DNA from 2 places in the Dyadobacter sp. HNCC25DJ187 genome. Region 2 is predicted to be linked to the other one. Evidence: riboswitches for the same ligand, from Rfam matches in the RefSeq annotation. Region 2 holds a riboswitch; the other holds the start of a gene.
The links. Region 2 has a riboswitch for S-adenosylmethionine ahead of AC1XUE_RS06820 (YceI family protein). Riboswitches for the same ligand answer to the same signal wherever they lie in the genome.
Positions count from the first base shown of each region.

Region 1 (4,221 bases), 1.3 Mb from region 2:
TTGCCAGTATAAACCCAGTTAATTCTTAATTTATTCCAAATCCTCATGTATGAAAAATTTACTATTCACTAAAATTCAACCTAAGCTGCAGATGACTACCAACTCACATATTCCCAAGTCATCCACATAGTATTTCTGTGTCTGGTCAGCCAGATCAATACTTTCGTAATTACATCAACATCCCAGCCATTCCGGCAACACAACCACTCAACGTTTCTAGTTCTACTTCATGGAACCCGCTTTAAAGGTTCTGATGATATATTTTATATGCTGGACGATGATGTAGTTGAAACAATGATCTGTAAATCCACTGTTTGCGACAGTTTGGCAAAATGATTTGATTGTGTCAAGAATTAACTTTTGATACAAAAGGAATCTGTATGCCGATACATTTCGTTTAAGTTGATTTTCCGCTGGCCGAATAATCCTATCATCAGGACACAATTCGTAACCAAACATGGAAAACCATTATGAATTATTTTCAAAGTAATTATGATGAAACAGCACTGATTCTGGCACTCAGAAATGGTGGTGTTGAAAGAGAAAAAAGTGTTAATCAGCTCATTAACGGATATAAAGGGTATATTTTTAAAATTCATTCAGAGACCGGACTCAACGAAACTGCACTGGGTGATCTATATACCGACACAGTTATGCTGGTATTAAAGCACATTGAAAATGAAACCTTTAGGGGAGATAGTCGCCTTTCTACCTATTTCTACAAAATATTATATTTTAAAACCGTTGACTTTATTCGAAAGCATGCATCAAGTAAAATTGAGTATATGGATGAGGTCCCGGAATTAGGAGATGAAGCGCAGAATATTACCGGACAAATAGAAGCCAGGGAAGAGATGGGTCAGATTATCAGGCTGTTAGACAGAATGTGCTCACCTTGCAGGGAAATAATTATGGATTGGGCTTACTGGGGATTTAAGCCCGAAGAAATTGGCAAAAAAATTGGAGAAACTGACCCGGTGAAGTACTCCAAGCTCAAGTACAATTGCATAGACAAGTTTAAAAAATTATGGCTGCAACGATTCAGTCATCTCAATTAATAACACGAGCCAGTCTGCCTGTATCGCAGACTGGCTCGTACAAGTTTATGATGCAAGCGGAATAGAAGCTTGTAATGACAGCACATCTTCTGCCTGATCAGACTGGTAAATTCTGATGATCGCTTTAATAATGTGATCCACCTCCTCCAATGTGTTAAATTTGCTAAAAGAAAATCGTACGATTTCTTTATCAGGATTTTTATATATAGCGCTGATCACATGTGAACCGCCGGTCCGCAGATTCGAACATGCACTGCCACCCGACACCGCGATTCCTAACTGATCCAGCTGGTTTACCAGGCTTCCTGAAAGTAAAGCAGGAAATGCAACACTTACAATATTAGAAAGACCTTTACTTTCAGAACGGCTTTCACCGTTGAATGTAATCCCGCCGATAGTGAGGTCATCCAAACTTGCTATCAAATGTTTCTTCAAAGTTGCTACGTGATTTTGTACAACCGCCCTGCTTTTGTAGGCCACCTCCAGTGCCTTGGCAAGGCCGACGATACCGGCAACATTTTCCGTTCCGCCTCGCTGTCCGTTCTCCTGACCGCCTCCGACAATGAGCGGCTTAATCTGATTTCGCTTGTTGATATATATGAAGCCGATTCCCTTTGGACCATGAAACTTATGTGCAGATCCTACTAAAAAATCCACATTCACTTCAGAAACGTTGATGAGAAGTTTGCCCATGGTTTGCGTGGTGTCCGTATGAAATACAGCATTGTACTTTTCAGCCAGTTCCCCCACGGTTTTAATATTGGTAATGTTACCTATTTCATTATTTCCATGCATCAGACTGATCAGTGATTGTGGGTTATGATCCAGCAATACCTCCAGATGTCTGAGATCCACATTGCCAAAATCATCCAGTTTCACATAGCTGACCTCTATATCTCCTGCCTTTTCGTGATGCGACAGATGCTGTAAAACAGCTTTATGTTCAATTTTGCTGGTGATGACATGGCTGATATCATTTGATCGGATAGCGCCTGTCAATGCCAGGTTATTAGCCTCTGTAGCTCCCGACATAAAAAATATTTCTTCAGCTGAAGCTCCGATTAAGCTTGCTACCTTTTGCCTGGATGCATGAATAGCCTCACGGGCGGTCCTGCCAGCCCAATGTGAAGACGAAGGATTCCCATAATGATGAGTCAGATAGGGCAATATAGCTTCAATTACCAAAGGGTCAAGGGAAGTAGTTGCTGCATTATCACAATATATCTCCATGTACAATCTAAAAATTAAAATTCCATAAAATCAAGACAACCACCGGTGATTGCCTCCAACACTTACTTTGTGGGATATCGGGATTTATCAATAGAATTAGGTTGGGGCACCTTAATAAGATAATAGGTTGCCAGAAGATCACAGAGCCTAACCTCTCCCTTCATTCTCAATAAATCTACTAAATCGATAGGCAAAGTAATATTAATGTTTTGAGAAACACAAATTTTAGCGGTATATTTTTTTTGGCTTTATAAGCTGAAACAAAAATAGTGTGGTATGGATCTGACTTCAAGACAACATAAACTTTTAGAATTTGTAAAACATTGGCACGGCGATCAGCAGAGAAAGTATGAGCCACTGCCCTACTGGCATCATCTGGTTGCAGTGGCCAAATTGGTGGCAGCTCATGAAAAAACGGAAGGTGCAATTGAAATCGCACTGTGTCACGATTTATTGGAAGATACCGATTGTGCGCCGGCCAACCTGAAGGACCATTTGACCACCACGGGCTATAGCCAGGCATTGGTGTCATTTATTATGGAGGGTGTTATTGGTATTACCGATGTTTTTACGAAAGAAACCTATCCGGACCTAAATCGAAGAGAAAGAAAAAAACGGGAAGTGGAAAGGCTTGGAAAAACCACGGCCATTGTACATTCTATTAAATATGCTGATTTGACGGACAACGCCCGATCCATCGTTGAAGGTGATCCGGGCTTTGCACGCGTTTATCTACATGAAATGGTCAACATCCTGAATCACATGCGGTCAGGTAATATTAATTTATTGATTAATTGTTGTGTAACCCTGGATCGTGCCAGGCAACAGCTTCATTTGAAAAGGACAGAATAATTACAAAAAAAGTTGATTCGTTTACAACCATTACCGGCCGTTCTGCATCATCATTCTGAAACTTTTATAAAATATAATTGTATTGGCCGTATGAAAATTCCGAAAGCAGTTTTACAAGCCGTAGTGGCTGCTGTGGTAGTTACATCAGTAACAGCCTGCAGCGTGAGTGACGTCAATCCGGAAGGAGAAAGAGTCACCAAGAATAAACAGGTAGATCCATGTCCGGGTTGTGGTATGGGCTGATAAGATAAAATCCATTCCATGCGTGAAATTTACTCATCCCTATCATGTAATCTGGACGCCAATATTCTGTTGGCGTCCATTCCTCTTTTTGAGATGGAAAAAATTGAGGCAATCGAATGGTCGTTCGATGCCTTACATAAGTATGAGCAAATCCCTTCGTGGTTCGTAGAACTGGTTGCTGAATACGCTCGCAACAACCGGCTCGTTGGTCACGGTGTTTATTTTTCCATATTTTCCGGAAAGTGGCTGCCTGAGCAGCAACAATGGCTCAATAAACTGGCAAAATTTTGCAGTGACTTTCAATTCGATCATATATCTGAGCATTTTGGTTTTATGACCGGCACCGACTTTCACAAGGGAGCTCCGATCAGCATACCCTTTACTCAAAACACAGTTGATTTAGGTGCAGATCGACTGGCGCGGATTCAGGATGTGTGCCAATGCCCAGTCGGCTTAGAAAATCTGGCTTTTGCTTATTCCTATGATGAAGTGCAAAAGCAAGGAGATTTTCTTGATCAATTAACCGAAAAAGTGAACGGGTTCCTGATACTTGATCTGCATAATGTCTATTGCCAAATACATAATTTTAATATCCCTGCCCGGCAACTACTTGCGGCTTATCCATTAGAGAGGGTCCGTGAAATCCATATTTCGGGTGGAAGTTGGGAACAGGCACTCGCTTCTGATAAGTTGATCCGACGTGATACACATGATGACGCCGTTCCTGAGGAAGTTTTTCAATTACTGAACGAAACCATCCCACTGTGCCCCAACCTGAAATTCGTCGTGCTCGAACAGCTTGGCTCCGCACTGGCCACCGAAGAGAGTCAAATTCATT
Region 1 is NZ_JBXHAT010000001.1:349,527-353,747, reverse strand. Features, by position in the region: gene AC1XUE_RS01335 (RNA polymerase sigma factor) at 471-1,058, shown strand; gene AC1XUE_RS01330 (cysteine desulfurase family protein) at 1,104-2,288, opposite strand; SAM riboswitch class I at 2,370-2,464, opposite strand; gene AC1XUE_RS01325 (HD domain-containing protein) at 2,565-3,140, shown strand; gene AC1XUE_RS01320 (chryseobasin-related MNIO class RiPP peptide) at 3,231-3,383, shown strand; gene AC1XUE_RS01315 (multinuclear nonheme iron-dependent oxidase) at 3,402-4,221, shown strand, end outside.
Region 1: another riboswitch for S-adenosylmethionine. It lies ahead of AC1XUE_RS01330 (cysteine desulfurase family protein); the one in region 2 lies ahead of AC1XUE_RS06820 (YceI family protein).

Region 2 (4,221 bases):
ACCACCAAATCAGTTGCAAGGCCCTGAAAGCCATTCTACTTTTGCACCCTACACACGCCAACTGATTTTGTTTCTGAAAGAATACGTGTGCCAGTTTAATCCTTTTTACTCAAATAATCATGTCTGAAAAAGAGACCAATGGGCTATCCTCGCCATGGGAAGCCTACGAACAAATCGCCGTGCGCGCAGCTTTGGTATATGCTGTGGTAAGCACTATTCCTTTTAATCCGGAGTTTTACAAGCAGAACTTTGACGCCGGTTTCAATGTCAACGCTTACCCCTTCCGTTGGCTGGATGTCGTATCCCAAAACAAACCCTGGTTTTTTGCGAGCCAGGAGGGAAAGAATTACACTGGGTGGTTTATTACTGTACTGGTATGTATCGCTGCAGGTCTGCTCTGGCAACAGATCGATAAAAGACGAAAAAATGATGAACAGGTGTACTATTGGTTTTATGCCGCCGCAAGATACGGTGTAGCCTTGCGCATGTCGTGGTTTGCATGGGCCAAAGTGTTTCCTGTGCAAATGCCCTTTCCGACGATCAGTCAGCTTAATACAAATTTGGGAGACTTCACGCCTGGTAAATTGTATTGGCTCACGACCGGCGTTTCCCCTGTGTTCGAAGTCTTCGCAGGGATATTTGAACTGGTAGCGACACTGCTGCTGTTGTCCCGTCGCACGACCACGCTTGGAGCATTGATGATGATCGCGATTTTATTACCTATCTGGTTTGTGAATATTGGCTACAATGCCGGTGTGGAACTCACGAGCCTGCATCTGCTGAGCCTTTCTCTACTGCTTCTGGTTCGAGATGCAAATAAGTTTTATCAGATTGTTATTGAATACAAAGCGGTTGCACTTACTTACGTTCAACAGTTTGAACTACCGGCTACCTGGTATAAATATGCCAGACTGACTTTGAAATACGGTTTCATTTTACTTTTCGTAGTTTATCGTGGTTTTGGGTATTGGAACCTGTATGCAAGTGGAAAATCATTCAAACTTCCTCTCGAAAATGGACTTGCGGGAATCAGTGGTTTTTACAAGGTGTCTGAATTCAAACTCAATGACAGGTTTGTTCCCGAGGCTACTGGTGACACGACAAGATGGCAAAATGTGGTATTTGAAAAGTTCAATTCAATCAGCATACAACTTGACAAGCCGTTTAAGCTCAATACAAAAAATTCCATTCGTACGACAGAATACTACGGGAATATTGGCAGGCATTACTACGGCTACGAAGCAGATACAATCAACAAGGTATTCAAACTTAAAAACCGTGCTGACAGTACCATACAACTAACGCTTAGGTACGAACCACGTGATTCCGACCAGTTCGTACTATCAGGTATAAATGAAAACAAAGACTCCATTTTTGTTGTTTTGAAGAAGATTGATAAGAAATACCCGCTGGAAGAGAAAAGAGGATGGTGATCGGCTACTTACGGTTCTGTGGTACAATTCCCGATTTAGTCCAAAATATCAAGTCTGTTTTTTGATAATCAGGAAATCTTGAACTTACCTTTGCATCGTCTTACAATTACTTCCTGCAAAGTAAATACGGATTTATACAGAAAGAGGGAGAGACAGGCTCATTGAACTCTTAGCAACTTTCCAGGGTGGAATAAGTGCTAACCTGCCTAAGTTTTAGGAACTATAAATTTACAAAATCATGCACAACATCTTTTGTTCAACTCGTCCTGTTCTATGTCGTTCTAACAGCCAAGGGAAATGCTGCCCGAATGACAAGTGGCGAAGCTAATTGCAAAGCGCCGTGAGCAACAACCCGGTCGGGATTAGCAGATCCTGATCGGATTTACCAAGCTCATTTACTCTATAAAATCAATAGAATTAATATATTAAACAAAAACAACATGAAAAAGATACTTATTCCAATACTCTCACTGACTGCTTTCGGGCTGGTATCATTCACCGGACCCACAGATAAAAACGTGAAAGAGTCTTCTTACGCAGTGGATGCAAAACAAAGTAAGCTGGTTTGGCATGCTAAAAAAGTAACCGGCGAACATTCAGGAACGGCACCGATCAGGCAGGGATCGCTCATCCTGAACGATGGTAAACTGAAAGGCGGCAACTTTGAAATCAACCTGAAAGACCTGACTGTTACGGACATTACTGATCCGGAATACAACGCAAAACTGGTTGGTCACTTGAAAAATGACGACTTCTTTGCTGTCGACAAACATCCGGTAGCCAAATTGCAGATCGTATCGGCTACGCCTTCCGGGACCAACAAATACGATGTAAAGGGAAAACTGACGATTAAAGGAGTAACCAACGACATCACGTTCCCGGCAGAGGTAATCAGCAACGGCAAAGAAATAACCGGCAAAGCTAAAATCGCCATTGACAGAACCAAATATGATATCAAGTACAACTCAAAAAGCGTATTCTCATCCATCGGTGATAAAGCAATAGATGACATTTTCAACCTGGATATATCACTCGTAGCGGCAGAAACAGGCGCTACGGCAAAGGTCAAAACCAAGTAAACTTTTCTGATTTGATGATGCGCTGGCTTGGTAGTTAAAACTACGCTTTTATAAAGATCTCAAAAATCGACCGGAACTGCAGGCTCCCCCGTCCTTTAAAGGTCAATGTAAAAGTGCCGTGCATCATCAAATCAGAACAACGTTTACAGCATCACGTTAATATCTCCCTGACCGCACTTTATTCAAACCAGATCCGAATTTCTGGTATACATTACAAGTCAGCAGCCTGACTCCCATTTACAGCTTTTAAAATCCCGAAGCTTTCCACTGGCTTCCAAAACTGTCATTGAATGAAAAACTACTTTTTACTTATTTTACTTTTCATCGCCACAGCATCGCTCGCCCAACAGCGCATCATCACAGGCCGGGTGACCGCCACTGAAAATGGAGAGCCGCTGCCCGGAGTCAACGTCACGATCAAAAATACCCGTCAGGGAACCATTTCCGACGCAGACGGAAAATTCACATTACCGGTAATCAAAGGCGAAATTCTGATTTTTTCTTTCATCGGATTTCTTCCCCGCGAAGTCCCGATCCAAGCTTCCAATGAATACAATGTGGCACTTCAGGCAAGTACGCACACATTGGGCGAAGTACAGGTTGTAGGCTCACGCAATGCGAACCGTACCAAACTCGATTCTCCTGTTCCTGTCGATGTAATCGATCTGAAACCATTGCTAGAATCAGCGCCGCAGGTCAGTATAACGCAGTTGCTGCAATACGTATCGCCCTCTTTTCACTCCGTAAATGGAAGTAACGCCGGGGATGCCGGATCGGCGCTCAACCTTTCTCAACTCAGAGGATTGGGGGTAGATCAGGTGCTGGTACTTGTAAATGGCAAGCGTCGTCACAAAAGCTCCAACATCAACTGGGGTGGATTGGGTAACGGTGCCACAGGTTATGACCTCAACTCCATACCTACTGCCGCCATTGAACGAGTTGAAATTCTGAGAGATGGAGCCGCTGCACAGTATGGTTCCGATGCTATTGCAGGTGTAATCAACATAGTCCTTAGTAAAAGCACCGAACAATTGACGATCAGCTCTACTGCCACTACCCGCCGGCGTGGTGATGGCACCAGCACCCGCACCAACGCCAATTATGGTTTTGCTTTGGGTAAAACAGGTGGCTATCTGAATGCCACAGCAGAATTTGCAACACAGGCTATTTCGTTATTGCCTGGAAGGGACGATGCCGGATTATACCTGGGACCAGTGTACGGAGGCGGTGCTAACACCCGTAATTACGATGCTATATACACCAAAGAAATTGACGAAGCAATTCTGGCAAGCAGAGGTATTGACCGCCACTTTTTCGACCGTCGTGCAAGTGGATCGAACAAAGCGAAGGATGCACTTTTATTTTTTAATGCAGCAATTCCTTTACGGCAAAATGCGGAAGTTTATGCTTTCGGGGGAATCAGCCACAGGAATTCACAATTCACTGCCGTATACCGTTTGCCGGGGTGGACTGAACGAAATAACTCCTTCCTGTATCCTGACGGCTTTCTGCCTGCGATGGAAAACATCATATCAGATAAATCGCTGGCAGTCGGTGTGAAAGGTAAAATCCGCGACTGGGATGTGGATATTTCGAATGTATATGGAAAGAATGATTTTGGCAATGTAATCACTAATTCATTGAATGCAAGTTTGGGTTTGAAAACACCAAGAACATTCGATGCCGGAAGCTATAATGCAAGCCAGAAT
Region 2 is NZ_JBXHAT010000001.1:1,643,219-1,647,439, forward strand. Features, by position in the region: gene AC1XUE_RS06815 (hypothetical protein) at 120-1,433, shown strand; SAM riboswitch class I at 1,563-1,662, shown strand; gene AC1XUE_RS06820 (YceI family protein) at 1,874-2,512, shown strand; gene AC1XUE_RS06825 (TonB-dependent receptor) at 2,803-4,221, shown strand, end outside.